4 regions of the Bradyrhizobium lablabi genome follow, and region 1 is predicted to be linked to each of the others. Evidence: predicted binding sites of a transcription regulator. Region 1 holds the regulator's gene; each other region holds the start of a gene.
The links. The regulator LexA, encoded in region 1, represses DNA repair genes until DNA is damaged. The targets are predictions, from matches to a motif close to TGTTCNNNNTGTGTTCNG.
Positions count from the first base shown of each region.

Region 1 (8,018 bases):
GGGTGCTCGGCGGCGTCATGCAGCGGGACGTTATGTTGGGCGTGGTTCAAACCCAGGAGATGGTGAAACAGAAAATCAAGCCGCTTCCGCCCGACCAGCAAGAGAAGGCGCTGGCCGATATAGCGGCGACGCTGCAAGCAACCATGCCGCCGCGCGAGAATCCGCGCATCAATACCTCGATCGACTCCGTCTATGCGTCGGGACCGCTTGGTCGCGCCCATTGCGTGATCCACGGAAATTGCAACTACAAGCAGACCGGAATGCTGCAGGCCTACGCCGCATTCTCGCTGCTGCAGGCTGCTCCCAAGAAGGTTGGCTTTGCCTCCGCCTGTCAGGCGTTCGGGCATCGGGAACTGCTGGGCCAGTTGCGAAGCTTCGGACTGGTGATGAACCCAATTCTGACGGTTCACAATTGATGCAACCGGTGGCGCGTACGACCGCGCCACCCGCCTTCTTTCCGGGAGGGAGGTAGTCCGTGCGGCTTGTCGACTATTTGGATAAGGGCGCGTCGCTTGGTGCTGATGCGCCATGTCTGACCATGGACGGAAAGGACCTGAGCTATGGTGACGTGCAGCGCCTTAGCTATCGGATCGCACGCGGGCTCGCCAATTCCGGCACTAGCCCCGGGGAGAAAGTCGCGATCCTGTCCGGCAACGATCCGACCGCCTTTGCCTGCGTATTCGGCATTTCGCGCGCCGGAGCTGTCTGGTGTCCGATCAATCCACGCAACGAGGCGGCAGAAAACCAGTTCATTCTCGATGCGTCCGATTGCAGCCTGTTGCTGTTTCACAGCGGCTTCGCGCCGATGGTCGACAAATTAAGGTCTCATCTGCCGAAGCTGCGCAAGCTCGTATGTCTCGACACCGAGATATCTTTCGCGCCGTCGTTCGAGCGTTGGCTTGCCGATGTCGACGGCCAGCCCTTTCAGCTCGATCCCGTTGATGATCTTGCGCTCATACCCGGCACCGGCGGAACGACCGGCAAACCCAAAGGCGTGATGCTCTCGGGACGCAACATCGAAACGATGACTGCGCTGACCCTGATGGGCTATCCGTTCAAGGGGCGCCCGACCTATCTGGCGCTGGCGCCGCTGCCGCATGCTGCCGGTGTGCTGTGCTTTCCCATCATGGCGCTCGGAGGCAGGGTGGTTATCATGCATCATCCAGACATCGGCGAATTCCTCGATCTGATCGCACGCTACCGGGTCACGCACACGTTCCTTCCGCCAACCGTCATCTACATGCTGCTGGATCATCCGAAGCTCGAAGGCGCTGATCTCGGCTCGCTGCAATGCTTCTGGTACGGCGCGGCCCCGATTTCGGTGGTGCGCCTGACCGAGGCGCTGGAAAAGATCGGCCCGATGGCACAGCTCTTTGGGCAGACCGAAGCACCGATGATGATCTCGATGATGCCGCCTGAGGACCATTACAATGCCGACGGTTCGATCGCGACTGAACGTTTGTCGTCGGCGGGCCGTGTCGGGCCGCTGGTTCGGGTCGGCATCATGGATGGCGAGGGCAATCTGATGCCGGCCGGAGAACGCGGCGAAATCGTCGTTCGTGGGTCGCTGGTGATGGATGGGTACTACAAGAACGCCGAAGCAACGGCGGAGGCCTCCGTGCACGGCTGGCATCATACGGGTGATATCGGATACCTGGACGCGGACAATTTTCTTTACATCGTCGATCGCGCAAAAGACATGATCATTACCGGCGGCTTCAACGTCTATTCCGTCGAGGTTGAGAACGCCCTTCAGGCCCACGAAACCATTCAGGATTGTGCCGTCATCGGTTTGCCGGACGAGAAGTGGGGCGAACGCGTTGTCGCCGTGGTGCAGCCGAGAGCAGGACGCACCGTCGATGTCGCCGCGGTATCGGCCTTCGTGAAGCAGCGGGTCGGGAGCGTCAAAACGCCCAAGCAGATTGAAGTCTGGGATGACCTTCCGCGTTCCAAAGTAGGCAAGGTGCTGAAATCCGAGATCCGCGCCAGGATGCTGGCGAACGGGAAGACATGACGACGGATCAGCAAGTACTCGTCGCAGGGGTCGGCATGACCCGCACCAGCAAGATTGGAAAATGGCTCATCGAGCAAGCAGCAATCACGAGTACGCCACCTAAAAGCAGTACCCGTAAAGCCCGCACACATAGGGCAGCCGGACGGCGTATCCTACGTAAGGCCCGCCGTAATACGGGCCGGGGTAATACCACGACCACGACGAACCGTAATTATAGATGCCGCGATTCCACGGCGGGTTCGGAAGCAGATTGTACGGGATGATCGGAGCCACATATTCGCGTGCGCGATAAGCCTCGACGCGGGCCTCGACACGAACTTCCGAAGGCTCCGCGAAAATCGCTCCCAGCCGGCTCTGGGTCGGAAGATCGGCGGCGCTTGCGGTCATCGCGGTGACGGCGGTAGCGAAGACGGACAGCATGATCCGGCGCGACATTTGCGAAGACCCCCGATTGATTCGGAAATCCTAGTCGCGCGGCCGTTAGGAATGGTTAACGCGGCAAGTCCGACTTCGGCTTCGCCAGTCCGAGGCCCGCCACTTGCTCGCGGACGGCTTGTTCCGAGAGCTTTTGCCTCGCCTTCTCTTCGATCAGGAGATTGATCAGCGCCAGCCGTTTTGGCCCGTCGACGGCTTCCGCCAGCAGCCTGTGATAACGATCGTAATCGAATCCCGCTTCCGTTTTGCCCATAGCCCCTGTCCCCAAGGCTTGATCCAGCAACCTATTTCAAGAACTTAATTCCAAGAACCTAATTCCAAGAATTCGATTCCAAGAATTCGATTTCAAGGTCTTGGTTAAAAGGCAAATTCCACCCGTTGTGATTGTCTCGCAACCGGCATCAAGGGCACAAGGCCCCGGACGCGGCTTTCCCCTGGTTTCTGCATCCGTTCCGCTATCGGGCGCTTGATGCCGTGCGGTAGCATCGTGCTCCCGGGTCAGTTGCAGGGTGTAGCCGGATGGCAGAGCGGGGCGGGGCCAGGACGCGCGGGGTTGCAGGAACCTGGCCGCCGCGCGGAATCGCGCCCGCGGCCGGCATCGCGCCTTCGGGTTTTGCCATCTGGCCGTCGTTTGCCGCGCGCCTGCGCGAATGGATCGCGGCCGAGGCGGGGGCCGGCCGGCTGTTGCCCTGGGTTCCCATCGCTTTCGGCACGGGAATCGCGTTCTATTTCACCGCCGATCATGAGCCGGTGGCCTGGGTCACCGCCGCTGCCGCAATCGGGCTTTGCCTCGCCGCGTACCTCGCGCGGCGGAAGAAGCTGTTTGCCGCTGCCGTGATGATCGCCGCGATGTCAGCGGGCTTTGCGGCGGCGACGTGGAAAACCGCGCGCATCGCCCATGGCGTGCTGGCGCGGCCGATGTTTGGCGTGTCGCTGTCGGGTTTTGTCGAGACCCGCGACATCCGCGAGCGCACCGACCGTTTTGTGTTGCGCGTCACGCAGATGGAAAGTCAGCGTTCGCAGATGAAGCTCGAGCGGGTTCGCCTCTCGGTGCGCAAGGGCACCGCGCCCGAGGTCGGCAGTTTTGTGGAGTTGAAGGCGCGGCTGCAGCCGCCGCTCTCCCCATTACGGCCGGGCAGCTACGATTTCGGCCGCGACATGTACTTTCAAGGCATCGGCGCGTCCGGTTTTGTCACGGGTGCGATCAAGACCGTTGAGCCGCCCGTGAGCGGCGGGCTGGCGCTGCGCTATGCCGCGTTCATGCAGGGCTTGCGCGATGCGATCGATGCGCGGATCCGGACCACGCTCGATGGCGACAAGCGCGCCATTGCGACCGCGCTTCTGACCGGCCGCCGCGACGCCATCACCACGCCGGTCAATGATGCGATGTTCATCTCAGGACTTGGTCACGTCCTCTCGATCTCCGGCTATCACATGGCGGTGGTCGCGGGCGTGGTGTTCTTCGCGATCCGTGCGCTGCTGGCGCTGATCCCGGCTTTGACCACGGGCTTTCCGATCAAGAAATGGGCCGCCGCCGCAGCACTCGCCGCGGCGGCGTTTTATCTGTTGCTGTCGGGTGCTGAGGTCGCCACGCAACGCTCGTTCTTCATGACGGCGGTGGTGCTCATCGCGGTCATGGTCGACCGCCGCGCGGTGACATTCCGCACGCTCGCGGTCGCCGCGATGATCGTGCTGGCGCTTGCGCCGGAGGCGCTGGTGCATCCGAGCTTTCAGATGTCTTTTGCGGCAACGCTCGGCCTCGTGGCGCTGGTGCAAATCGGCATGCCGCGTTTGTTTGCCTCGCCCGACAATTCGGCGACGGCAAAAGTGGCGCTATGGGGCGGCCGCGAGATCATGACGCTGGCGCTGGCCTCGCTGGTGGCGGGGTTTGCGACCACGCCCTATGCCGCCTTTCATTTCCACCGCGTCACGCCCTATGGCGTGCTCGCCAATCTCGCGGCGATGCCGGTAGTTTCAGCCGTGGTGATGCCGGCGGGCATGCTTGGCCTGCTCGCGATGCCGTTCGGCCTCGACGGTGTGTTCTGGTGGCTGATGGGCGTCGGCATCGACTGGATGATCGTGGTGACGGAGTGGGTCGCTCGCCTGCCGGGCGCGATCGGCCGCATGGCGGCGTTCGGGACCGGGCCCATGATCGCGGCGAGCGCGGGGATCATCCTGCTCGGGCTGTTGCGGACGCCGCTGCGCTGGTCGGGTGCGGCCGTGCTGGTGCTCGCCACGGTGTGGGCGCTCGCCGTGCCGCAGCCGGATATCCTGATTTCCGGCGACGGCCACAATGTCGGCGTCCGCGGCAAAGACGGCCGGCTGCATCTGATGCGGACCGGAAAGGACACGTTCTTAATGAAGGAATGGCTCGCCGCCGATGCCGACGAGCGGCAGCCTGTCGATGCTTCCCTGGCAGAGGGCGTCTCCTGCGATGATTCAGGCTGCGTGGCGCAGCTCGCCGATGGCGGTTTTGTCGCGCTGTCGCTCAAGCCCGAGGGGCTCGCCGACGACTGCGCCCGCGCTACGCTCTTGGTGGCCGCGCGGCAAACGCCGCCGGCGTGCGCGTCCCTCGTGATCGACCGCGATCGCTTGCAGCGACAAGGCACCATCGCGCTCCGACGGACCGGAGCCGGATTTGCGGTCGAGGCGGTGAGGCCGAAGGGTTATGACCGGCCGTGGTCGCCCGCGGTCGCAGGCGATAGCGAGACCGAGGCGGCGCTCGTTCGTCCCGCGGCTGTGCCGAAGGCCGTGGACGCGACGCCGGCGGAGGCCGATCAGCAGGGGGAGGAGTGAGGTGGACACGTCTCTTCTCCTCATCCTGAGGAGCGGCCTCTTGGCCGCGTCTCGAAGGATTAGGCCCGCACTGGGGCCTCATGGTTCGAGACGGCGCAAGGGCGCCTCCTCACCATGAGGAGAGAGGAAGTTCAATACTTCCGATAAAGCCCGATCAGCTTGCCCTGAATCTTGACCCGGTTGGGCGGCAGGATGCGGACCTCATAGGAGGTGTTGGCGGGCTCGAGCGCGATCGAGGCGCCGCGGCGGCGGAAGCGTTTTAGGGTGGCTTCCTCGTCGTCGATCAGCGCCACCACGATGTCACCGGTCTCGGCCGTCTCGTTGCGCTGGATCAGCGCCATGTCGCCGTCGAGGATGCCGGCATCGACCATGGAATCGCCGCGCACTTCGAGCGCGTAATGCTCGCCGGAGCCGAGCATGTCCGGCGGCACGCTGATGGTGTGGCTTCTGGTCTGCAGCGCCTCGATCGGCGTACCGGCGGCGATCCGGCCCATCACGGGGACCGCGACCGGACGGCTGCCATCATCATCCGCGCCGACGCTCGAAGAGCGCACCTTGCCGAGCGTGCCTTCGATGACCGAGGGCGTAAAGCCGCGGCGGCTGTTGCCGTTACCGGCGGCCGAAAGCTCCGGCAGCTTGATGACCTCGATGGCGCGGGCGCGGTTAGGCAGGCGGCGGATAAAGCCGCGTTCTTCCAGCGCGGTGATCAGGCGATGGATGCCGGACTTCGAGCGCAGATCGAGCGCGTCCTTCATCTCGTCAAAGGAAGGCGGGACGCCTGATTCCTTCAGGCGTTCGCTGATGAATCGCAGGAGTTCATATTGTTTGCGCGTGAGCATCTCGAGCGTTCCTCAGTTTGATCATGTTGATTGATTCCGAGACGTCTCTAGGAAAGACCCTTGGCGAAACACGAAGGGGAGCCAGCTCCCATTTGTAGACACCAAGACTCGAAACAAATCATGAACGGACACTATATGTTCCATATGTGTTCCGCAACCACTTAATTAATCGTCAACGAGGCAGCTTTTGTCGGAACCGCGGCCCTGAGACGTCAGTCCGGAAGCCGCAGGATGTCGCAAGCCGAGCCCGCTTTAGCTGCGGGCGCAAACGGCGGACGTATCACAAGTGCCCGTGCCGCAGCGAGATTCGCAAGCAGCGAAGAATCCTGATGGTTGACCGGCGTGGCGATCAGTTTGCCGTCGTCGCGCACCTCAAGCCGTGCGCGCAGATAGTCTTCGCGCTGGTCGTTGGCGACGACGTCGCGTCCGAGCAACGCGGTTTCTCGCGCGTGGTGGATGTCGGCGCGGCCCGACAATGTGCGAATCAGCGGCACCAGGAACAGGAACGCGCAGACATAGGACGAGACGGGATTGCCGGGCAGGCCGATCACCCGCATCGCGCCGAGTCGTCCGTGCATCATCGGCTTGCCCGGCCGCATCGCGATCCGCCAGAAGGCCATCGTGACGCCTTCGGCCTCCAGCGACCGCTTGACGAGGTCGTGGTCGCCGACCGACGCGCCGCCGGTGGTGATGAGAATGTCGGCGCCAGCCTCGCGGGCGCGGCGGATGCCTTGCGTGGTGGCCTCCACGGTATCGGCGGCAATGCCGAGGTCGACGGTCTCGGCACCCTCGGCGCGCGCCAGCGCCCGCAGTGCATAGCCGTTGGAATAGACGATCTGGCCCGGGCCGGGGGTCTGGCCCGGCATCACCAGTTCATCTCCGGTCGCGAGCAGGGCGACCTTCGGCCGGCGGCGCACGGCGAGGGTCGGGTAGTTCATGCCGGCGGCGAGCGAGAGATCGCGGTCGGCGAGACGCGTCCCCTTGGCCAGCAGCACATCGCCCTTTTTGAAGTCGATGCCGGCGGGGCGGATATGCCGTCCAGCGACCGCGGCTTCCGTGATCGTGATGCCGCCATCCTCGGCGACCGTATCTTCCTGGATCACGACGGCATCGGCGCCGTCGGGGATCACGCCGCCGGTGAAAATCCGCACCGCCTCTCCCTTACCGACCGTTCTTTCGAACGGCCGGCCGGCCGCGACCTCGCCGGTGACCTTGAGCCGCGCGGCGACCGCAGACGCATCGGCCGACCTCACCGCATAGCCGTCCATCGCCGACATCGCCTGCGGCGGCTGGGTGCGCAGCGCCGCGACGTCGCGCGCGAGCACGCGATGATGGGCCGCGTCGAGCGCGACCATTTCCTCAAGGAGCGGCTCGGCGCCCGCGAGCACCGCCGCTAGCGCCTCAGTGACCGGCATCAATGCCACGGTATCACTCCCTAAATCCCAAGCGCGGCCAGCGCCCGGGCGACGTCATCGGACGACGTCACCTGAACCGCCGTCAAGCCCCGCGCCCGCGCCCCTTCGACGTTCTCGGCGAGATCATCGAAGAACAGGATGCGCGAGGCAGGAACGCCGATCGCGTTGACCACATGATCATAGGCCGCCGCATCCGGTTTCCGAAGCCCGATCGTGGATGACAAGAATATTTTACGGAAATGGCCGAGCAGGCCGGCGTATTTTACCGAGAAATATTCGACATGGGCATTGTTGGTATTGGAGAACACGTAGAGCGGCAGGTGTTTTGCCGCGCGCGCCAAAAGCGGTGCGATGCCGGGCATTTCGCCGGCAAAGATCGCGTTCCAGCCTTCCAGGAACTCCGCATCCGACAGTTTTATGCCGAGTGCTGCGCGCAAGGTTTCAAAATAGGCGGCGTCGCTGATCTTGCCGACCTCATGACGCCGATAGGCCTCGGCCCGAACGAAGCGTTTGACGATA
Region 1 covers NZ_LT670844.1:7,635,358-7,643,375, forward strand. The annotation lists gene B5526_RS35795 (DUF5938 domain-containing protein) at 1-416, shown strand, start outside; gene B5526_RS35800 (AMP-binding protein) at 476-2,014, shown strand; gene B5526_RS35805 (hypothetical protein) at 2,114-2,449, opposite strand; gene B5526_RS35810 (hypothetical protein) at 2,505-2,702, opposite strand; gene B5526_RS35815 (ComEC/Rec2 family competence protein) at 2,969-5,245, shown strand; gene lexA (transcriptional repressor LexA) at 5,377-6,084, opposite strand; gene B5526_RS35825 (molybdopterin molybdotransferase MoeA) at 6,297-7,508, opposite strand; gene B5526_RS35830 (HAD family hydrolase) at 7,520-8,018, opposite strand, start outside.

Region 2 (8,018 bases), 950 kb from region 1:
GCCAGCTTCGTCCGCCGCCACATCGGCCCCTCGCCGCGCGATGTCACCGCGATGCTGGAGACGGTCGGCGCCAAAAGTCTCTCCACGCTGATGGCCGAGACGCTGCCGTCATCGATCCGGCAGAAGACCCCGCTCGATCTCGGCACGGCGTTGAGCGAGACGGAGGCGCTCTCGCATATGCGCGAGCTTGCCTCGCAGAACCAGGTTTTTACTTCGCTGATCGGTCAGGGCTATTCGGGCACGATCCTGCCGGCGGTGATCCAGCGCAACATTTTGGAAAATCCCGCCTGGTATACGGCCTATACGCCGTATCAGCCGGAGATCAGCCAGGGCCGGCTGGAGGCCCTGTTCAACTTCCAAACCATGATCTGCGATCTGACCGGGCTCGATGTCGCCAATGCCTCGCTGCTCGATGAAGCGACCGCGGCGGCGGAAGCGATGGCGCTGGCTGAGCGCGCCGCACAGACAAAAACAAAATCGTTCTTTGTCGATGCCGAGGTGCATCCGCAGACGCTCGCCGTGCTGCGCACCCGCGCCGAGCCGCTGGGCTGGAATCTGATCGTCGGCGATCCCCTCGCCGATCTCGCTCACGCCGACGTTTTCGGCGGCTTGCTGCAATATCCGGGAACTTCGGGCGCGGTGCGCGACCTCCGTCCAGCGATCGCAACGTTGCGCGGAAAGGGCGCGCTCGCCGTGGTCGCCGCCGATCTACTGGCGCTGACGCTGCTCGCTTCGCCGGGCGCACTCGGCGCGGATATCGCGATCGGATCGGCGCAGCGTTTTGGCGTGCCGATGGGATATGGCGGACCGCACGCGGCCTATATGGCGGTGCGCGAGGCGCTGAAACGCTCGCTGCCCGGACGCATCGTCGGGCTTTCGATCGATTCCCGCGGCCAGCCGGCCTATCGTCTCGCGCTGCAGACCCGCGAACAGCATATCCGCCGCGAAAAGGCGACCTCCAATATCTGCACCGCGCAGGTGCTTTTGGCGGTGATCGCCTCGATGTACGCGGTCTATCACGGCCCGGAGGGACTGACCCACATCGCGCGAAGTGTGCATCGCCGCGCTTCCGTGCTGGCGGCGGGATTGCGCAAACTCGGTTTTGCGCCGCGGTCGGAGGCATTTTTCGACACGGTGACGGTCGATGCCGGCGACAAGCGCGAAGAAATCCTCGCCCGGGCGCTGTCTGAAAAAATCAATTTGCGGATCGGCGCGCGCACGCTCGGCATCGCGCTGGACGAGACCACGACATCAGCGATCGTCGAGGCGGTGTGGCGCGCGTTCGGCGGCGAGCTGCGTTACGCCGATGTCGAAACCGGTGTGCGCGACGCGCTGCCGGCAGAATTGAAGCGCGCAACTGCGTTCCTCACCCACCCGGTATTCCACGCCCACCGCTCCGAGACTGAGCTGTTGCGTTACATGCGAAAACTCTCGGACCGCGATCTCGCGCTTGACCGCGCGATGATTCCGCTGGGCTCATGCACCATGAAGCTCAACGCCACAGCCGAGATGATCCCGCTGACCTGGCCCGAATTCGGCTCGCTTCATCCGTTCGCACCGCGTGAGCAGGCGAAAGGCTATTACGCCCTGTTCGCGCGGCTTGAACAATGGCTGTGCGACATGACCGGCTATGACGCGATCTCGCTGCAGCCGAATTCGGGCGCGCAGGGCGAATATGCCGGGCTGCTCGCGATCCGCGATTATCACCAAGCGCGCGGCGAGCCGCATCGCAAGGTTTGCCTGATCCCCTCCTCCGCGCACGGCACTAATCCCGCCTCCGCAAGCATGGTCGGCATGGAGGTCGTGGTGGTGGCCTGCGATGCCCGCGGCGACGTCGATGTCGATGATCTCCGCGCCAAGGCGGAAAAGCATTCCAAAGACCTCGCGGCGATCATGATCACCTATCCCTCGACCCATGGCGTGTTCGAGGAGCATATCAGCGAGATCTGCGACATCGTGCACGGCCATGGCGGCCAGGTCTATCTCGACGGCGCCAACATGAACGCGCAGGTCGGGCTCGCGCGGCCCGGCGATTACGGCGCCGATGTCAGCCATCTCAATTTGCACAAGACGTTCTGCATTCCGCATGGCGGCGGCGGCCCCGGCATGGGCCCGATCGGCGTCAAGGCGCATCTCGCGCCGTTCCTGCCGGGGCATCCCGTGACCGACGGCGCGAGCCCGCGCGCGGTCGGACCGGTGTCGGCGGCGCCGTTCGGCTCGGCGTCGATCCTGACGATTTCCTACATCTACATCCTGATGATGGGCGGCGAAGGCCTGACGCGGGCCACCGAAATTGCGATCCTCAACGCCAATTACATCGCAACCAGATTGGATGCGCATTTCCCGGTGCTGTACCGGAACGCAAAAGGCCGGATCGCGCATGAATGCATCGTCGATCCGCGGCCCTTGAAGCAAACCAGCGGTGTCACCGTCGACGACATCGCCAAGCGGCTGATCGATTACGGTTTTCATGCGCCGACCATGAGCTTTCCAGTGCCGGGCACGCTGATGATCGAGCCGACCGAATCCGAATCAAAGGCCGAGCTCGATCGTTTTTGTGAGGCCATGATCGCGATCCGGCGCGAAATTTCCGAGATCGAGGCGGGCCGCTTCAAGGTCGAGGCCTCGCCGCTCCGCCACGCCCCGCACACCGTGCACGACATCGCCGACGATTCGTGGGCCAGGCCCTACAGCCGCGCGGAAGGATGCTTTCCGGCGGGTGTTTCGCGAATGGATAAATATTGGTGTCCGGTCGGGCGGGTCGACAACGTCTATGGCGACCGGAATCTCGTGTGCTCGTGTCCGCCGGTTGAGGATTACGCGCAGGCGGCGGAGTGACGCCGTCGTAGGATGGGGTGAGCGCGCGAAGGCGAGTCTCCCTACGGCGCGATCAAAGCGCGGCTCGCCGGATCCCAGCGCCATAGGCGGTCGTTGGTCAATTCGGTGCCACCCCACCAGCGATGGACCGGATTGTGCCGGCTGAAATCTTCAGTCCGCGCCAGAATAGCTTCGCCGAGCGCGGTGAGCTTTAGCTTGCTGCGTTTGTAACGATCGAGGCGCTTGGGGTCTTGGTGCATCTCGTCCGAGAACGGCCCCTCGTTGAGGCCGGACACGGCGGGCGCCGGACAATGAGCGAGCCCGTCCAGCAGGGCTCCGACTTCCCAATAGCCGAACACACGGAGTTTGTTGGACTTCCTGTGGCCGGGAAAGACATCAAACGGACCTGCCTTACCTGCCGCTATCAATTCCAGCATCCGCATTTCCGTCGCTCCAAGCCCGGTCGCCTGTCCGGGAAGTTCTTCGAGCAATTCCAGCACGCGCTGCCGAAGCTGCGGCAAGACGCTGAGATCGTTACCGAGCAGCTTGAACCATTGCTGCGGCGTCGGTTGTCGAAAAGCCTGCCAAGCTAAGCTCGCGGCTTCGAGATGATCGTTCAGGATTTTGATAGCTGGCGGCCGCCATTCGGAAAGAGTTTCCGAAGTCTTGCCGCCAATGACGATGTTGGCCTGGAACAACATCAGCTTCGAGGCTAGCTTCCCGTGAGACCGGAAATGATCCAGCAACTGAACCAACATCAATTGAGCGTTCGGCAACGGATCGATCCACAGTTCGACCGTCTCGCATTGCTCGCAGAGCTCGATCAGCCCGACGCCTTTGCGGCGGATTTCTTCGTGACGCCGTCCGGAATTGTCCAGCCAATGCGGGAGCGCCGGATCATGTTCCGCCGAACGTGGTGACAACGAGGTCGCGAGGTCCGAGGGGGACGGCAACGGGCCCCAGACAAAACGAAAGTCGAGCGGAATCACGAGGTCGGCGATGCCGGCTTGCTGGAGACATCCCGCCCCTGAGGAGTCCGTCGTCAGGATCAGACGCGTCATCTCATTGCCTGGCATGCGCGGCGAGATTTGGGACGGGTTTCGCGGAGTTTATCATCGGGCCGGCCGAAGGCCGGACCCGTTGGCTCAACCCATCCTTGCTACAGGCGGTCTAAGACGAAACGGACGCCAGGGACGTCGGCAACTCAACGCCCCCAGCGCCCGTTGTTCGAATAGATCTCACTCCTCCGCCGCCTCCGGCTCCTCGCCGTCGGCGTCGCGCTCGGGGGTGCCGGCCAGGATCTGCTCGGCGATCAGACCGGAGTTCTGGCGGATCGCCATCTCGATCTTCGCGGTCATGTCGGGATTGGCCTTCAGGAAGGCCTTCGAATTTTCGCGGCCCTGGCCGAGCCGTTGGCTGTCATAGGAGAACCAGGCGCCGGATTTTTCCACGATGCCGGCCTTGACGCCGAGATCGAGAATTTCACCCATCTTGGAAACCCCTTCGCCATACATGATGTCGAATTCGACCTGCTTGAACGGCGGCGCCAGCTTGTTCTTCACCACCTTGACGCGGGTGGTGTTGCCGACCACCTCGTCGCGCTCCTTGATCGCGCCGATGCGGCGGATATCGAGGCGGACGGAGGCGTAGAATTTCAGCGCGTTGCCGCCGGTGGTGGTTTCCGGCGAGCCGTACATCACCCCGATCTTCATCCTTATCTGGTTGATGAAGATCACCATGGTGTTGGATTTGTTGATCGAGGCGGTGAGCTTGCGCAGCGCCTGGCTCATCAAGCGAGCTTGGAGCCCGGGCAGCGCATCGCCCATCTCGCCTTCGAGCTCCGCCTTCGGCACGAGGGCCGCCACCGAATCGATCACCAGCACGTCGACCGCACCCGAGCGCACCAGCGTGTCGCAGATTTCCAGCGCTTGCTCGCCGGTGTCGGGCTGCGAAATCAGAAGCTCGTCGATGTTGACGCCGAGTTTTCGGGCATAGACCGGATCGAGCGCATGCTCGGCGTCGATGAAGGCGCAGATGCCGCCCTTCTTCTGGCCCTCGGCCACCGTATGCAGCGCCAGCGTGGTCTTGCCGGAGGATTCCGGCCCGTAGATTTCCACCACCCGGCCCCGCGGCAGGCCGCCGACGCCAAGCGCGATGTCGAGCCCGAGCGAACCGGAGGAAATGGTCTCGATATCCATCGAGCGGTCGTTTTTGCCCAGCTTCATTACCGAGCCTTTGCCGAACTGACGCTCGATCTGGGAAAGCGCGGCGGACAGGGCCTTGGTCTTGTCCATGGAGGATCCTTCGACGATACGCAGGGCAGTGGCAGACATAGGTCGTGCTCCTTATGACGGGGATTCGCTAGCGGGACAAACCGGGCGGCGAACGATTGAATGTGAACGCGAGAGGGGCTGAACGTGAAACGGCGAACGAAGCGAAGCAGTGAGCGATAGCTAGGGAACAGTGTACCCTATTTGTTCTAAGTTCGCAATATGTTCTTTTTGATCGTTTGGCGCTGGCCTGTTTCGACCCTCAGTGGCCTAAGTTCAAATAACGAGTGGCCTAATTTGATTTTTAGAACATTCAGTGAATAGCGTTTCGGTCGCATAGTTGACAGAGCCCTAATTTCGCCGCCGCGCGTTCTCCGTAGTACTACTTGAGATCGGCGTTTGGTTCTTGAGCCTTGGCGCGCCTCATGCAGACTGAACTATGCTGGGGATTTGAGGTACTGGCCCCTTGCCATCGGCACTTTTACCGAGTGGTCCCTTTTGATTTCTGGGATTGGCCCCTTTTATCATGAGACCGATCTGCACGACTCAGCGAAGCTACCTTTGGGGGCCAACCGCAGGAGGTGCTGATGACTAGGGGAGTATCAGCGGTCACGTTTGGAGCGATGCTACTCATAGCAGCGGTCTGCGTGTATACCCATTACGCCGATCCCAGCCTTAACTTTCTATGTTACGCACTTATTGCAGTCGCTGTGGGGACCAGCGTGGCCTATCTCTACCGAGGAAGGTCTTCAGGGCCGCCTCAGTTGGCGGCCTCTTTCATTACAGCAACTTCAGAATCTCTTTGTATTTCGCAAGCATCTGCTCAAGTTTTTCAAGCCCCGCCATATCTACGTCTGCGGTGATTTGCAGGCGGTTCGCGGCTAGCAAAACGCTAATGTCATTGCTGTCGCAGTCACTTGCGGCAGTCGTTGCGGCCTTGAGCGCTGTCATGCCAGCCCGGGCTGGCGCAGGAACAACATTGAGCTCATTCATATTGATCCCCGTTGGGCTGCCGTGAACGAACGCATGGCCATCACCTTGTAAAGGAAGCTCAGGGTCGATACTCGCCCGCCGCTGTAGTAGCGGTAAGCAAGGAAGTAGTAACCGGCGATCCCGAACAGTACATTTCAACCAGCTACGTTGAACGGCAGAACCTTTCGCTCCGCATGAGCAGCCGCCGTTTTACTCGCTTGACCAATGGCTTCTCTAAGAAGCTTGATAATCACGTTGCGGCAGTTGCGTTGTATGTTGCGCATTACAATCTGTGCCGCGCTCATGAAGCCCTGCGCACGACGCCAGCGAAGGCGCTGGGCGTTGCCGATAAGGCTTGGACCATTGCGCAGCTTGTGGACGCGGCGCTCGCCGTTGCCCCCGCGTTGCCGACTGAGACTCCACCGGAGCGCCGGCATTGCGGAGCGCTGGCCTAACATTAAGCCTCCCAAGGGTGCTGTTTTTTAGTGGCCTATTTCGCATCTGCGAGTGGCCAAAAGAAACGGCCCCAGCGGGGGTAGGCTGGGGCCGAGTGGGCTTAGAAATTGTACCGGAATGGGGGAAAACCGGCACGGTTCTGATGTAGGTTCGCGATCCGCCGTCGCCATTAAACTGTCCGTGACAGTGGCCCGTTTTGAAATCACGAGCGGCCTATTTCGGCCAGTACCATCGTTTGGGCGCTGGCCTGTTTCGACCCTCAGTGGCCTAAGTTGAGATAACGAGTGGCCTATTTTGGATAAGTCCGGTTGCTACGGTTGGTTAACGCGCCCCTAAAATGTTCTGCGTAGAACTACTGGGAAAAAATTGGGCAGCCTACTTCGATTTCTCGATGGGTTCCCCAAAAACAACCACCAGGTGTGAAGCCGGTCATAGGCCAATCTTCCAACTCAGCGTTTGATGCCAGTCGTCGCGGATAAGCCCAGGAACCGCCGTGGCATGTCACTTACTTACGTTAAGCTGGAGTATTGGGCATGGACAGCGCACAACACTGTCAAAATCAGGCGGCAGAATGCCTTCGGTTGATGAAACTGTCGCAGAATAAGGATGAAGCCGAGATTCTGAAAAATCTGTCCCAGAGCTGGTCGAGACTTGCCGGCCAGATTGATCGATACCAAGCGTTGATGCGTGAGCAACGCCGCATAGTCCTGAGGTAAGGCCGCCTCAGTTGGCGGCCTCTTCTAGATCAATCTTCATTTCTACCGGCTGATCATCGTCGTCATAGATTTGGGCGCTGGCCTGTTTCGACCCTCAGTGGCCTAAGTTCAAATAACGAGTGGCCTAATTTGAAAAACAGACCGTTTCGAGAATCTGACATCCGTCAACAAAACCCTAATTTCGCCGCCGTCCGTTCTACGTAGAACTACTGATATTGATGGTTATTGTTGAACCTTGGCGCGCCAAGCGTAGGCTTATCTATGCTGGGGATTTGAGGAGGGCCCAGCCACGGAAATACCAACGCCGCCTAGCGATCATATTCCGCTCAGGCGGCGTTGTGCATTCGGGCCGTTGGCGGCCTCTTTATTTTCGGCATCCTGATCTGCCAAAATTTCCTTATCGATTTCAAGTTTCTGGATCAGGCCTTCGATCTCTTTGACGCCGATATTGCCGCTCACGATTAGCCGGAAGCCGGCATCCTACGCCAAGATACCCTTCGTAAGCTCGCGCTCGCCCGCCATAATAGTTGACCTTTCCCTGATCTTTCGGGACCGGCGGTGGAGGCGGCAAGTCCTGATGCTCAGAAAGCTTAGGATTAGGCGTCCACGGGCGTCCAAACCAAGAAGGCCGCTGAATGATGTCAGCGGCCTTCGGCAAATTTACAGGTGATGAAATCCCTGCCCCGCTACGGCATAGCGCAGAGCGCGGCCGTTGTGGATTCCGGACCAATACGGGTGTTCTAATTCATTGCAAAGACTATCCTAATTAGGACAGCCCCGATCGTTT
Region 2 covers NZ_LT670844.1:6,681,524-6,689,541, reverse strand. The annotation lists gene gcvP (aminomethyl-transferring glycine dehydrogenase) at 1-2,838, shown strand, start outside; gene B5526_RS30970 (hypothetical protein) at 2,880-3,878, opposite strand; gene recA (recombinase RecA) at 4,056-5,150, opposite strand; gene B5526_RS38095 (hypothetical protein) at 5,868-6,080, opposite strand; partial or broken gene B5526_RS30960 (transposase) at 6,122-6,514, shown strand; gene B5526_RS38090 (hypothetical protein) at 7,049-7,231, shown strand; gene B5526_RS38085 (hypothetical protein) at 7,547-7,690, opposite strand.
Region 2: the regulator LexA is predicted to act here: its motif matches at 5,300-5,317, upstream of recA (recombinase RecA).

Region 3 (8,018 bases), 120 kb from region 1:
CTATTCCGCCCTACGGGCTACGCCAACACCGTCGTTCACCGCGGAACACCATGGACCGAAAAAAGCCGCCTAGCCTTTAATGGTTGCTACGCGCTGAGGGAGTGAGCGCGAAGCGACGATCGGTTGCCTTGCCAGCCCGCCCTCTTTAGAGTTTCGGACATTTTCCCTTGGAGCACTGCGCGTCCGTGGCCCTTCTGAAGGCAAACATCTTCGTCCAGACCAGTGGCAAAAAGCGCCACATGATCGCCATTCGAGAGAATACCAAGGGCGATGTCTATATAACGATCAGAGGCGGTCAGAATATCGAAATGGATATCACCGGCAAACCCAAGATTCTGGAGGTCCGCGTCTCCATACATCCGACCCGTGACAGCCCAACATCCAATATGCTGAAATTACAACGGCTGGATGATACCGGTCGGGTCGTCGACAAGGTCGCTTTCACCGACGCGATCAAGAGGTTCCCGGGGCGTTTTGCGGTCGTATCAAGTTCCCGCTTTACCAGCTTGAAAAGCACCTATCACGACTTCGCTGCAAAATACGAGTCATCGGGCTACAAAAACATAGATTTCGGCAACTTCGATCCTGAGCAAAGCACCGCCACGATCGGCCTACTCGTCGGATCCCGCGGACTTCCGTTCGTTTCGCCAAATTGTGCGCGCTTGGAGACTTCTCTTTACCAGCTCGTCTTCTTCCGAAAAGACGTAAATACTCCCGCATCGAACTTCGGCAAGACCCTCTTTCATGAAACGTTCGATCCAGCCGAAATTTCAGCGGACGATTTTCGCCGCGACTTCATCCTCGCCTTTAATCAAGGCTCTTCTCCAAGACAGTGCGAATGGTGGCTCGATCACGATAGCCTCTATCTTGGTATTGATCACATCAAAACGATCCGCTCATTTTTTGAACAAGCTGGCGAGCCGACTGACTTTCTAAATGAGCCCAGGATGCAGCTGCAACGCTTGCTCAGTGAACATATGAAAACGGGACCGCTGTAGGACGATGCGCATCGACGGGCCGCCGACAATCGCTACGCCGCCGCGTTTGTCAGATCACCGTCGAGATGGTAGAGGGAGACCAGCCCGGTCTCATTCCGAAATCACTCCGCCGCCTCACTCGCCCCGCTCTTCCTCGGCTTCCCCGCCACCCTCGCCAGCACCGGCGCCAGAAATTTCCCCGTATAGCTCCGCGGCGCCTTGACGATATCCTCCGGCGGGCCCCAGGCGACGATTTCGCCGCCGCCGTCGCCGCCTTCGGGGCCGAGGTCGATCACCCAGTCGGCGGTTTTTATCACTTCGAGATTGTGCTCGATCACGACGACCGTGTTGCCCTGCGACACCAGCTCGTGCAGCACTTCCAGGAGCTTCTTCACGTCGTGGAAATGTAGGCCGGTTGTCGGTTCGTCCAGGATGTAAAGCGTGCGGCCCGTCGCGCGCTTACTCAATTCCTTCGCCAGTTTGACGCGCTGGGCTTCGCCGCCCGACAAGGTCGTCGCCTGCTGGCCGACATGGATATAGTCGAGGCCGACGCGGTGCAGCGTCTTGAACGTCTCGCGCACGCGCGGCACCGCCTTGAAGAAGTCGGCGGCTTCTTCGACCGTCATGTCGAGGACGTCGGCGATCGACTTGCCCTTGAACAGCACTTCGAGCGTCTCGCGGTTGTAACGTTTTCCCTTGCAGACATCGCAGGTGACGTAGACATCGGGCAGAAAGTGCATCTCGATTTTTATCACCCCATCGCCCTGGCAGGCCTCGCAGCGGCCGCCCTTGACGTTGAAGGAAAACCGGCCGGGCTCATAGCCGCGCGCTTTCGCTTCGGGCAAGCCCGCAAACCATTCGCGGATCGGCGTGAAGGCGCCGGTATAGGTCGCCGGATTAGATCGCGGCGTGCGGCCGATCGGCGACTGGTCGATGTCGATGATCTTGTCGATATGCTCGAGGCCCTCGATGCGGTCGTGCGGCGCGGCGCCTTCGCTGGCATTGTTGAGCTTTCGGGCGATCGCCTTGTAGAGCGTGTCGATCAGCAACGTCGACTTGCCGCCGCCCGAAACTCCCGTCACACACGTGAACAGCCCCAGCGGAATCTCCGCCGAGACGTTTTTCAGATTGTTGCCGCGGGCGTTGATCACCTTGATGGTGCGGCGATGGTTCGGCGGCCGGCGCTCGGGGATCGCGACCGACAATTCGCCGGTCAGATATTTTCCGGTCAGCGAGTCCGGGTTCTTCATGATGTCGGCGGGCGTGCCCTGGGCGACGATATGGCCGCCATGCATGCCGGCGCCGGGGCCGATATCGAGCACATGATCGGCCAGGCGGATGGCGTCCTCGTCATGCTCGACCACGATCACGGTATTGCCGAGGTCGCGCAGCCGCTTCAGGGTTTCCAACAATCGCGCATTGTCGCGCTGGTGCAGGCCGATCGAAGGCTCGTCCAGCACATAGAGCACGCCGGTCAGGCCGGAGCCGATTTGCGAGGCGAGGCGGATGCGCTGGCTTTCGCCGCCGGAGAGCGTGCCGGAGGCTCGCGCCAGAGTGAGATAATTCAGGCCGACATCGAGCAGGAACGACAATCGCTCGCGGATTTCCTTCAAGACGCGCGCGGCGATCTCGTTCTGCTGCGCGTTGAGCGCCGTCGGCACGGTCTCGAACCATTCGCCGGCGCGGCGCACGGAAAGTTCGGAGATTTCGCCGATGTGTTTTCCGCCGATCTTGACGCACAGGGCTTCCGGCTTCAGCCGATGGCCGTGGCACGCCTCGCAGGGAATGTCGGAAAAATATTTTGCCAGTTCCTCGCGCGCCCATTCGCTCTCGGTCTCGCGATAGCGGCGGTTGATGTTGGTGATGACGCCCTCGAACGGCTTTTTGGTGTCGTAGGAGCGCACGCCGTCTTCATAGGAAAATTTTATTTCGTCCTCGCCCGAGCCGTGCAGGATCGCTTGTTGGGTCTTCTTCGGCAGGTCCTTCCACTTGGTGTCGAGGGCAAATTTGTAAAACTTTCCGAGCGCGGTCAGGGTCTGGATGTAATAGGGCGAGGATGATTTCGACCATGGCGCGATCGCGCCCTTGCGCAGGCTCAATTCCTTGTCGGGAATGACGAGGTCCTCGTCGATATGCTGCTCGACGCCGAGGCCGCCGCAGGCAGGGCAGGCGCCATAGGGATTGTTGAACGAGAACAGCCGCGGCTCGATTTCGGGAATGGTGAAACCTGAAACCGGGCAGGCGAATTTTTCGGAGAACAGAATCCGTTCCGGTCCGCTCTTGTCGTGGATTTTTGCCACCTTCTTTGTCGGGGCCTCATCCTTCGAGACGGCGCTTTGCGCCTCCTCAGGATGAGGGGAAGCGCCTCGCTTTGCTGCCTTCGATCGTCGGGCACCATCCTCATCCTGAGGAGCGCCCGCAGGGCGCGTCTCGAAGGATGATGATTGAGGTGCGTCCGCATATTCGATGACCGCCAACCCTTCCGCAAGCTTCAGCGCCGTCTCAAAACTCTCCGCCAGCCGCTGGCCGATGTCCGGACGCACCACGATGCGGTCCACGACCACATCGATGTCATGCGGGAATTTCTTGTCGAGCGCCGGCGCCTCGGCGAGCTCGTAAAACGTGCCGTCGATCTTGACCCGCTGGAATCCCTTTTTGAGATATTCGGCGAGCTCCTTCTTGTACTCGCCCTTGCGGCCGCGCACGACCGGCGCCAGCAGATAAAGCCGCGTGCCCTCAGGCAGCGCCAGCACGCGGTCGACCATCTGCGAGACGATCTGGCTTTCGATCGGTAGCCCCGTCGCGGGCGAATAGGGCACGCCGACCCGCGCCCACAACAGCCGCATGTAGTCGTAGATCTCGGTCACCGTGCCGACGGTCGAACGCGGGTTTTTCGAGGTGGTCTTCTGCTCGATCGAAATCGCCGGCGACAGCCCGTCGATCTGGTCGACGTCGGGCTTCTGCATCATCTCCAGGAACTGGCGTGCGTAGGCGGAGAGCGACTCGACATAGCGCCGCTGGCCTTCGGCATAGATGGTATCAAACGCCAGCGATGATTTTCCGGAGCCGGACAAGCCGGTGAACACCACGAGCTTGTCGCGCGGGATTTCCAGATCGACGTTTTTCAGATTGTGCTCGCGCGCGCCGCGAATCGTAATCGCGCGGCTGCCCGATGCGGCGGCGGATTGTTGGCGCTTCGCCCTGATCACTTCATCCATATCGGCATTTCCACGCGCGTTGGCCGCGGCTTAGCGTTACGGCGCGTATCGCCGGGAAGGTGCGATCGGACGCCAGAGGTGCGCTCGGAACATAGGAAGAACGCACGCGGATTTCCAGTGCCCTGTGCAAGCCATCAACGGTTTGTTGGGATCGGCGCGCGCATTGGCGGCAGCAGGCAGCAGGCAGCAGGTTCGAGCATAAACAGCGCAAACAAGAAGACCGCGCAAAACAAAAAGGCCGGCGCGAGGCCGGCCTTTGCGTGCAGCAGAATCTGCCGACGATCAATCAGTACCTCGCCACGACCGGACCGCCGAAGCGGTAGTTCACGCGAACCGTGGCCATGTCGACATCCTGCTTGATGCTGTCGACGCGCGAGCCGACGAACACGGTGGTCGGGAAGGTGATGCTCCGGTTGCCCATGAACAGGTGATCGTATTCGACCCCGACCGACCAGTTCGGCGCAAAGCCGAATTCCACACCGGTTCCGACCGTGCCGCCCCAGCGGGTTTCGCTGGCCTGATCGAGCACAATGCCTGCTCCGGTGAGGAAGCCGGTGTACTTGTCATGGGTGACGGCGCCGCCGCCCTTCAGATACCAGAGAACGTTGTTCCAGGCGTAGCCGACCTGGCCGGTGAAAAGGCCGATCGCGTCGATCTTGGTCTGGTTGGTCAGCAAGGGCGTCAGGGCCGCCAACGAGCTCGGATTTGACCCCTTCAGATCAGCCCAGTCGCCCTGGGCTTCGAGGCCGAACACCACGGGGCCGCTCATCCAGCGGTAGCCGATCTGACCGCCGACCAGGCCGCCGGTCGCGTTGTGACAACCCTCCGCCACGGACGGTGAAACCGGAATACCCGTGACGTTGGTGAGATCCCAGCACTTGTGGCTCCAGCCGCCGCCGCCGTTGAGACCGATGTAGAAGCCGCTCCAGTCATAGAAGGGCGCCGTGACGATCGGAGGCGCTTTGGTGTAGGGACGGGCCGCGAGGTCCGCGGCGGACGCCGGCGCAGCCAGACCTAACGCAAGCAGTCCGACGGTGCCCAGCAAAAACTTTTTCATCTCACTCTCCAGACCTTTGTCCGCTCAAAGACTTGTTCGCTTCCTTGATTCCGAAGCAATTGAAAAATCCCGCAATCGCACGCGGCATGGGGATTTATATCCGATTCAAGCGCAGAGGCTGTCCCCGAAAGGCAACACTCGCCGGCGATGATTCCGCCCGCGTTAACAGCCCGCAAGCAAAAAGGCCGGCGCGAAGCCGGCCTTTTCTTAGATCGATATCAGTACTTCGCGACCACCGGGCCACCCCAGCGGTAGTTGACGCGGACCAAGCCGATATCGACGTCCTGACGGATGCGATCCGCGCCATCGAACAAGCCGCCCGGCGTGGTGAAGTTGAAATTGCGATTACCCATGAACAGGTGATCGTATTCGATGCCGACCGACCAATTCGGCGCGAAACCGTATTCGAAGCCTGCGCCAACCGTGCCGCCCCAACGCGTTTCACGTGCGGAAGAGAAGAGCGCCCCAGTGGGAACCTCGAATATGTCGTACTTGTCGGCGGTTACGGCGCCGCCGCCCTTTACGTAAAACAGCGCATTGTTCCAGGCGTAGCCGACCTGACCAGTGAGCAACCCAAACGCATCGATGCGCGAGCGGTTGCGGTCCGTCGGAAACACCGTGCTGATATTGTCGCCTCTGAAATCAGCCCAGTTGCCCTGTCCTTCCACGCCGAACACCCAGTTCGAGGCCTGCCAGCGATAACCGATCTGACCACCGACCGTCCCGCCGGTCGCGTCATGGCAACCTTCCGGCGTAGCAACAACCGGAACGCCTGCGGGCGTTGTTATGAGATCCCAGCACTTGCGGGAGGACCCACCGCCGCCGTTGATGCCGATGTAGAAGCCGCTCCAGTCATAGATGGCGGCGACCATCGGCGGCGGCGCTTTGGTGTAGGGACGAGCCGCGAGATCCGCGGCGGAAGCCGGCGCAGCGGTTCCCACCGCAACCGCGCCCAACGAGACCAGTCCAACAGTGCGCAGGGAAAACTTTTTCATGCATTTCTCTCCGGCTCTTGGTTCGCTTCGCTTGTTGTGAAGCTTTTTGAAATGAGGCTGCGACCGCCGCGGCGATCTAATTCTGGGCAAACGATAGTCCGATTCAACCCGAAATGCCGTCTCCGAAATGCAACACTCGCGAGCGAAGTGGGCGAAGGGAAAGTTACTGGATGTTAATGATTTGATAGGGTTTTCCGGGAACCCGATGGAACCCGACCCCGAGATTCGACCCGCGGTCGTATCGACACACCGCCTAAGATTTAGCGGTCGTATCGACACACCGCCTAAGATTTAATCGCTGCATTGCGCAGGAACAAAACTGGAACAATCGCGGTGGGAATGCTATATGTGGATAACCGCTGAAACCGGCGGATCTGCAAGCTCGCGCCTCGCGGCGAGCGTATAGGGTCGGGCTTGTCCCAGTAATTTTCGAGAGTGGAGAGTGGCGATGGCAGGAAGCGTCAACAAGGTGATTCTGGTCGGAAATCTCGGCAAGGATCCGGAGATCCGGCGGACCCAGGATGGCCGCCCGATTGCGAATCTGAGCGTGGCGACCTCGGAAAGCTGGCGCGACAAGGCGACCGGCGAGCGCAAGGAAAAGACCGAGTGGCACCGCGTCGTGATTTTCAACGAGGGCCTCTGCAAGGTCGCCGAGCAATATCTGAAGAAGGGCGCCAAGGTTTACATCGAGGGCCAATTGCAGACCCGCAAATGGACCGATCAGGCAGGCGTTGAGAAATACTCCACCGAAGTCGTGCTGCAGGGGTTCAATTCGAACCTGACCATGCTCGATGGCCGCAGCAGCGGCGGCGGCAGTTTTGGGGCCGACGATGCCGGCGGCGGCGATTTCGGACCGTCCACCGCCGCGCCGCGCCGCGCCGTTGCGGCCGGAGCCCGCAGCGACATGGACGACGATATTCCGTTCTGAGATTTTGTTCGGAGCGCAAGGCGAGGGCGCAAGCCGCGCCACCGCCCCCCTTTTGGCGGCGTGCGTCAGCCAAGATTCGGGACCGGGGGGACAGCCTCATGACCCTTGCGCCGCTGCTCGACGCAGCTCCCGCGATCCCGCTTCACGCTTTTGCCGCGATGGGCGCCTTCGTGCTCGGCGTCGTCCAGCTGGCCGCGCCCAAGGGAACCTTGCCCCATCGTGCGCTCGGCTTCATCTGGGTCGGCCTGATGGCGCTGGTGGCGATCAGTTCGTTCTGGATCCATCAGATCCGCTTGCTCGGTCCCTGGAGCCCGATCCATTTGCTGTCGATCTTCACGCTGGTCATGCTTCCGCTCGGGGTATGGATGGCGCATCGCCACCGGGTCGAGCATCACCGCCAGATCATGATCTATACGTTCTCGGGCGCGCTCGTCATCGCCGGACTGTTCACACTCGTCCCCGGGCGGATCATGCATGCCGTCGTGTTCGGGCCTTGAGCCGGCCGGCCCGAGAAAGCGCATGCGGGCGATCGGATTCAGGCTCCGGCCGCAAGCCCCGCGCCCCACGTAAGTCTCTGGAAAAACGAAGGGAAAAACCGCGCGCGCCGACCTGTTAGGGGTGGTTTTGGCGGCCCTTACGCGCTATATGATTCGACAAGAAAAACTGACCGGATTCCCCCTTTGTCTGACCCTGAAGATACCCCGCCCGGCGAGCCGCCGGCGCCTTCCGATATTCGTCCTGTATCCATCCTCGACGAGATGAAACGCTCCTACCTCGATTACGCCATGAGCGTGATCGTGGCGCGCGCGTTGCCGGACGCGCGCGACGGGCTGAAGCCGGTGC
Region 3 covers NZ_LT670844.1:7,751,830-7,759,847, forward strand. The annotation lists gene B5526_RS36390 (hypothetical protein) at 186-998, shown strand; gene uvrA (excinuclease ABC subunit UvrA) at 1,100-4,195, opposite strand; gene B5526_RS36400 (outer membrane protein) at 4,482-5,252, opposite strand; gene B5526_RS36405 (outer membrane protein) at 5,471-6,247, opposite strand; gene B5526_RS36410 (single-stranded DNA-binding protein) at 6,696-7,175, shown strand; gene B5526_RS36415 (DUF2306 domain-containing protein) at 7,274-7,672, shown strand; gene gyrA (DNA gyrase subunit A) at 7,856-8,018, shown strand, end outside.
Region 3: the regulator LexA is predicted to act here: its motif matches at 4,281-4,298, upstream of uvrA (excinuclease ABC subunit UvrA).

Region 4 (8,018 bases), 1.5 Mb from region 1:
CGCTTGCCGAGGGTAAGCAATTGACATAGCCGGCCGTAAGCTCCGCGGTCGCTGGGATAGACCAGAATGTCCGGCGTGCCATCCATAAAGACGATGCGCGAACCGATCAGAAGCTTTGGCTTGTATTTAACGTTGGGATTTTCGAGCTCCTTGTAGGCTCGCACCACGCCTGCCAGCGTATTGTGGTCGGCAATGCCGATCACGGGAAGACGCAGATCGCTGGCCTCATGCACGTAATCCTGCGGATGCGATCCGCCGCGCAGGAATGAAAAATTCGTCGTGATTCCGATTTCGGCATAGCGAGGAGTATTCATGCGAACAGCCCATGCACGAACCAGTTGGCAGGAACCGGCTTGCCCTCCTTGTTGACGAGTTCGCTGCCGTAAAGGCCGTCCCGGTAAATCCAGAAGCGCAATCCGGCCTCGTCCTCGACGCGGAAATAATCCCGCGTCAAGGTCGCGCCATCGTGCTTCCACCATTCCATGGCGACGCGTTCAGGGCCCTCCACCCGCACCACCACATGGGTTGCGCGCCGCCACGTAAAATGGTGCGGCGGCCCGTCGGGTACCGTTGCAAACGGCACTTTAATGGGCTCGGGCTTTTCAAACAGTCGCAATGGCCGTAGCGGCGGCTCGCCCTCGGCGCGTGTCGGCCAGACCGCGTGCGCAGCGGCGGCCAGATGATGCTGCGCCGGCGCCGCCAGCACCGCGCGTTCCGGGACGTGCGTATCCTGCGGCAAATGCACGACCACGCGCCGGCCGCCGATGCGCGCGGCGATACGATCGATCAAGGCGGCCAACTCGTCATTATCGTGCACATTGGCATCGAGATCGCGCTGCTGCTGCACCACAATTTCGGTACGGCTTGCGGCGAGGCGGATGAGATCGAAACCAAAGCCGGGATCGAGCGGATCGTTTAAAGCGCCGAGCCGCTCGCGAAACAGGCGGTCGATCATGTCAGCCCTGGTCACGGGCTGTCCGGTGTCGAGTTCGATCGCGCGAACCGCGCCGTCGGTGCGGAAGAAATTCGCCTCCAGCCGCCGCGCGCCCTTGCCTTGCCGCGCCATCGCCGCGACCAGCATCCCGGCGAGAGCGGATAATGTCGCCGATATCACGCCTTCGGTGGCGATCGGTTCGGCAAATCGTTTCTCCACAATGTAATCCGGCAACGGTTTTCGAGGGCTGATCGGGGCATCGCCCTGCCCCAGCGCGTGTTCCAGCAGTGTCGTGAAGCCGACGCCGAACCTTGCGGTAATTTCGTGCCGCTCGCGGGAAGCGACATCGCCGATGGTTTTTAAGCCGGCGCGACGCAGGCCGCGGGTGATGGCATCGTCCGTCCCGAGCGCGGACACCGGCAGCGGCTGGACCGCATCGGCTTCCTCGCCGTCGCCGACGATGCGGCCATGGACATGACGCGTCATCGTGCGCGCGCAGATCGATGTACTCGCGATTCCGGCACTGACGGCAAAACCGTGCCGCGTCAGGGCGCCGCACACCATTCGCATCAGCGCGGCCTCGCCGCCGAACAGATGGGCGCAGCCGGTGATGTCGAGAAACAGGCCGTGCGGGGGATCGAGCGCCACCAATGGGGTGAAGCGGTCGCACCAGTCGGCGAGGTCATTCAGCGTCTTGGCATCAGTCACTTCATCGGCATCGAACACCGTTAATTGCGGACAGATGGCGCGGGCATTGGCGAGCGGCAGGCCAACATCAAGGCCGAAACGCGCGGCCGCGTCGTCCACGGCAAAAATCTGCAGCGCGTTGTTTTGCTTGGCAACGACGACGCAGGGATCGTTGTCAGCCGGCGAAGCGCTCTCGCGCGCGAGCTGGCGTTTGATACGGTCGATGGGCAGGCGCGGCAGCCACAGGCTGAGGATACGCCGCCGGTTGACTGAAAAGGCACTCATCACATTTCCATTCCATGATCCACCGGCCAACAGGGCCATGCCGGTTGCGGACAAGCTGTGCATCGAACAATGGCGCGCCCCACGCCGCAGGCATTAACGACGCCGCAGGCGGCGAATGCGCCGCGCGCACAATCCATCTGGTCTCGGCCGTTGAGGGCTGTGGCTGCGCTGCCAGCCGCAGCAGCAAGGCCGTAACGCCCGATGCCTGGACAGCCAGCGTCAGCTTGCGGCTGGCGACGAGGTCGAACTGGCGCGCTTGGCCCCAGACTTCCAGCACGATAGCGCCCAGCGCATCGCAGGCCAGCGCGTCGGCGGCGGTCCGCAGCGCGGCGTCCACGTCGGCCGCGCGCACCGTCACGATGAGCCGTGGATCGAGACCCAATTCGGCCCATCCGCCCATCGACAATGCGCCCGTTTCAATTTCGGTAAAATCCTGACGTATCCACACCAGCGGCCGCCGTGCCGCTACCCGCCCCGCAAAGCCCGCGACAAAACCCGTCGCCGCGGCGCTCTGCCGTCCTTCGGCGAATATTTCGTGCACCGCAGCCAAGGCGAGGCCGCCCTGCAGCGTCGCGTCGGCGTCGGCATGTCCGAGCGTCACGCGCGCCGGCGCAATGCCGTCGGCATGCGCTTCGATGCGCTCGATGCTGTCGCGCAAGGTCGCAAGCGTGCTCGTGCGTGCGGCGCATGATCCGCCAAAGTGTGAGCGGTTTGGCGACAAGATCATGCGCTTTCTCAATAAAAAGAGAGCGCGATCGGACGCAAAACCGGCTTCCACTTTTGCTGATCGCGCTCTTGCATGCGCCGCTCCTTGAATTTGGGTCGTCGCAGGCTCGATTAAGTGAACCTGCTTCTGGCTCATTTGTTCATGATATGTTCTAATATAAAGCTAACATGGGCTGAAGAGTCAATCGGGATTGTGCTCCCGTGATTCACGAGTGGAATCAATGGGATTCAAGGGCGGAGTAGACAACGCAAGCCGGAAATCCGGTGAGAGGTCGCTAAATACCGCGGAGTATGGCGAATGCATTTCATAACCCTCGACAGCGAGACCGATTTCGAAGGCTGGCGGAAGGCCGCTCGCGGACTGGTGCTGCATCATGTGCCGCCATCCGAGGTGAAATGGTCGGTGCAAGGCAACGCGCCCGAATTGTTCGAGCGATCGGCGACAACATCGCCGCTCGAAGCTCCGCAAGGCCGTTTCAACGTCCCGGCCAAATTCATCCAACTGGCGCAGTCGGCCATCCTGCACCGCGACGGCGAACGCTTTGCGATGCTCTATCGCCTGTTGTGGCGGCTACGGAGCAATGATGAGCTGCTGGGTGTCGCAACCGATCCCGATGTGTCACGCGCGCAGGCGATGGCGAAAGCCGTGCAGCGCGAGCAGCACAGGATGCAAGCCTCCGTTCGCTTTCGCGAAATCGGCCGCGAGCAGAAAGCACACTTCGTTGCCTGGTTCGAGCCGGAGCATCACATCGTCGAAGCCACAGCGCCATTCTTCGCGCGGCGTTTTGCCGATATGCCGTGGTCGATCCTGACCCCTGAAGTCTGTGCGCATTGGGACGGCCATGTCGTCTCTTTCACGCCCGGTATCAGCACGGCCGACGCTCCTTCCGAAGACCGGCTGGAGGAAACCTGGCTGCGTTACCGTGCCAGCATCCTCGATCCGGCCCGGCTGAAGGTAGACGCCGCACCGCGGAACCTGCCGGAGGCGTCGACGATTAAGCCTTATGCCGCGATCGAACCAGAGCAACCGCAGAAACGTCCGGAACCAGCGATGAAACGCAAACAGGCGCTCGCCGACAGTCTGGAGGCCCTGCGCGAAGAGGCCAGCCACTGCCGCGCCTGTCACCTCTGGAAAGACGCCACACAGACCGTGTTCGGCGAAGGCCCGCCGGATGCGCAAATCATGCTGGTCGGCGAGCAGCCTGGCGACAAGGAAGACCTGGCCGGTAAGCCGTTCGTCGGCCCGGCCGGACAGATGCTCGACCGCGCGCTGGAACACGCCGGTATCGACCGCAACAAAACTTACGTCACCAATGCGGTAAAGCATTTCAAATTCGTGCGGCGCGGAAAAATCCGCCTGCACCAGAAGCCGAGTACGGCCGAGATCAAAGCCTGCCGTCCATGGTACGAACGCGAACTGGCCGTGATCAAACCGGACCTCGTGGTAGCGATGGGTGCAACCGCCGCGCAATGCGTGTTCGGAAAAATCACGCCGATCAACAAAAACCGCGGACGCCTGATCGATCTCAATGAGGGTGCCAAGGCGCTGGTGACGGTGCATCCGTCCTATCTATTGCGGCTGCCGGATGAGGAAACCAAGGCGCAGGAATACGAGCGTTTTGTAAGCGATCTGAAAATTGCCGCGGCGTTTTTGAGAAAATCGGCGCGGGCCGCTTAGCGGCTTACCACTCCCGGCAAATCTAATCGTCATGCCCGGGCTTGTCCCGGGCATCCACGTCCTTGGGGTTGCGGCAAGTGGATGGCCGGGACAAGCCCGGCCATGACGATCACACCCAACCGATTACGCCGCCGCGGCGAGGTTCAAGGTAGCTTCCGCAAGCGAGGTCAGGGTCTCGTCGGTCTTCTTCTCCTCCTGCAGCGTCGCATCCAGCAGAGGAACCGCGTCCTTCATGCCGAGTTGCTGCGCCCACTCTTTTAGCGCGCCGTAGCGGGCGATTTCGTAGTGCTCGACCGCTTGCGCCGCCGCGACCATGCCGGCATCGAGCGTCTCGGAACCCTTGAAGTCGTCCATAACCTCCTTGCCCTCCTCCAGGATGCCCTGAATCCCATAGCAGGTCTTGCCGCGCGCCGGCTTGTCGATCAACTCGAAAATCTGTTCCAGACGCTCGACCTGACCCTCGGTCTCGTCATGATGCTTTTCGAACGCCGCGCGCAGCTGGTCGGAGTGGGCGGCCTTCGCCATCTTCGGCAGCGCTTTCAGAATCTGCTTTTCGGCGTAGTAGATGTCCTTCAGTGTATCGAGAAAGAGGTCGTTGAGGTGTTTGTCTTTTGTCTGCATGGCGCACTCCTTGATCAGACGTCGGTGGGTTGATCGGACGTCGGTGAGGTTCGGCATTCCCCTGCGCCTCAACGCCACCTAACAGGCAATGTTCCAAGGATTTCAAAAAGCAAGCCGGCTCGACGCGCCGCCCGGTCCCGACCTTCACCCCCCAGTCGCTTCACTCTCCTGTCACACGCACCAAGCTAAAATCCGCTCATTGGGAAAGTGGGAGATTTTCACATGAGCGATGTTGCCTTACCCGGTTCGATCGAACCCGCATTGCGCAGGGGGCCCGACCTTGATCGCGGCTTTCATCCGTTGACCGGCATCATTTATTTGGGGGTGGTTGGTGCCGCGCTGTTGTTCGTCGCCTATAGCATCTATGCCGACGTCGACGCGACCGGCACCAGGGTAACGAGCTATCTGCCCTTCCTCATGCTCTTTGTCGCGCTCCTGATCGCGCTCGGCTTCGAATTCGTCAATGGCTTTCACGACACGGCGAATGCGGTTGCAACCGTCATCTATACGCGCTCCCTGCCGGCCCATATCGCAGTCGTGTGGTCGGGCATGTTCAACCTGTTCGGCGTCCTGCTGTCGAGCGGCGCGGTCGCCTTCGGCATCGTGTCGCTGTTGCCCGTCGAGTTGATCCTTCAGGTCGGCAGCAGTGCGGGCTTTGCCATGGTATTCGCCCTGTTGATCGCGGCCATCATCTGGAATGTCGGCACCTGGTATTTCGGTCTGCCCGCCTCCAGCTCGCACACCTTGATCGGATCGATCATGGGCGTCGGCATCGCCAATGCGCTGCTGCGCGGCCGCGACGGCACCTCCGGCGTGGACTGGACGCAGGCCACCACTATCGGCAAGGCGCTGCTGCTGTCGCCGCTGTTCGGCTTCGCGCTCGCCGCGGTCCTGCTGTTTGCCCTCAAGACAGTGCTGCAGCACGCAACACCCGCGCTGTTCGCCGAGCCGAAGGGCGACCAGCCGCCGCCGTGGTGGATCCGCGGTATCCTGATCATCACCTGCACGCTCGTCAGCTTCTTTCATGGCTCCAACGACGGGCAAAAGGGCATGGGCCTGATCATGCTCATTCTGATCGGCACAGTGCCTACCGCCTATGCGCTCAACCGCGCTTTGCCCGAGAGCCAGCTGAAGCAGTTCATCGTCAATTCGACGGCCGCGAGCAATGTCATTGAAAAGAAGGGCGCCGGCCATAACGTGATCGGCAATCCGCGGCCGGCGGTGACGAACTACGTCGCGCAACGTCAGATCAACGAGGGCACCTACCCATCATTGGCGGTGCTGGTGCGCGATATCAGCAATCAGGTGACCCAGTACGGATCGCTGGCGAAGTTCCCGGCCGATGCCGTCGGCAACACCCGTAACGACATGTATCTGGTTTCCGAGGCGATCCGGTTCCTGATGAAGGACAAGGAAAGCGAACTCTCCGGCGATGAGGTCGCAATCCTCAACGCTTACAAAGGCTCGCTCGACAGCGCGACCAAATTCATTCCGACCTGGGTGAAGATCGCGGTTGCCATCGCGCTCGGCCTCGGCACCATGATCGGCTGGAAACGCATCGTCGTCACGGTCGGCGAGAAGATCGGCAAGACCCATCTGACCTATGCGCAGGGCGCCTGCGCCGAAATCACCGCGGCTGCGACGATCGCGGCGGCCGACGGATACGGGCTGCCGGTGTCGACCACGCATGTGCTCTCTTCCGGAATCGCCGGCACCATGGCGGCCAGCGGATCGGGGCTGCAATGGTCGACGATCCGCAACATCGCGCTTGCCTGGGTACTGACCTTGCCGGCGGCGATGATCATCTCGGGCACGCTGTATCTGGTGTTCTCCAGAGTGCTGTAGGCGCTGTTCGCCGTCCTCCAAATCAAAAGGCCGCGCCATAAGCGCGGGCTTTTTCCTTTTGCGTCCGTTGCGAAGCCCGTGCCCGGTCTCACGCGGCCAGCGTGTTCTCGACCAGCTTGATCCAGTACGAGGTGCCGTAGAGGATTGCCTCGTCGTTGAAATTATAGGCGGGATGATGCAGGCCGGCGCTGTCGCCGTTGCCGCAGAAGATGAACGCGCCCGGCCGCGCTTCCAGCATGTAGGAGAAATCCTCCGCGCCCATCAGCGGCGGCGTCTCGTGAACGTTGGCCTCGCCGGCCACTTCCTTCGCTACTTGCGTTGCGAGATCGGTCTGCGAGGCATGGTTGACCGTCACCGGATAGCCGCGCTCGTAGGTGAGATCGATCTTGGCGCCCGTGATCTGCGCCACGCCCGCGACCACCTCGCGCACGCGTTTCTCGATCAATTCCCGCACCTCCGGCGTCAGCGTGCGCACCGTGCCCTTGAGCTCGGCGGTTTGCGGGATCACGTTGCGGGCATGGCCGGCATGGAATTCGCACATCGAAATGACGGCGGAGTCCAGCGGATCGACCGTGCGCGCCACGATCGACTGCAGCGCCGTGATCAGCTGCGCGCCGACCAGCACCGAATCGATGCATTTATGCGGACGGGCGGCGTGACCGCCGAGCCCCTCGATCTTGATATCGATCGAGTCGGTCGCGGCCATAATGGGCCCGGAGCGGATCGCGAACGAGCCGATGGGGATGCCCGGGCCATTGTGCATCCCATAGACCTGATCAATCGCAAAACGGTCCATCAGCCCGTCCTTGATCATCGCGGCGGCTCCCGCGCCACCCTCTTCCGCGGGCTGAAAGATCACGACCGCGTCGCCGGCGAAATTCCGCGTCTCCGCCAGATAGCGGGCGGCGCCGAGCAGCATCGCGGTATGGCCGTCATGGCCGCAGGCGTGCATCAGGCCCGGTGTTTTGGAGGCGTAAGGCAGTTCGGTCGCCTCCTCGATCGGCAGCGCGTCCATGTCGGCGCGCAGCCCGATCACTTTGAGGCTGCCCTTGGCGGCAGGCTTGCGGCCCTTGATGACGCCGACGACGCCGGTACGGCCGAGGCCGGTCGCGACCTCGTCACAGCCGAATTCCCGCAACCGGTCCGCCACGAACGCCGCGGTGCGGTGCACATCGTACAGCAACTCCGGGTGTTGGTGGATATCGCGGCGCCAGGCCTGGATATCGGGTTGCAGATCGGCGA
Region 4 covers NZ_LT670844.1:1,208,838-1,216,855, forward strand. The annotation lists gene B5526_RS05700 (error-prone DNA polymerase) at 1-314, opposite strand, end outside; gene B5526_RS05705 (Y-family DNA polymerase) at 311-1,906, opposite strand; gene B5526_RS05710 (ImuA family protein) at 1,797-2,633, opposite strand; gene B5526_RS05715 (UdgX family uracil-DNA binding protein) at 2,931-4,310, shown strand; gene B5526_RS05720 (ferritin-like domain-containing protein) at 4,434-4,931, opposite strand; gene B5526_RS05725 (inorganic phosphate transporter) at 5,154-6,776, shown strand; gene B5526_RS05730 (M20 aminoacylase family protein) at 6,865-8,018, opposite strand, start outside.
Region 4: the regulator LexA is predicted to act here: its motif matches at 2,770-2,787, upstream of B5526_RS05710 (ImuA family protein).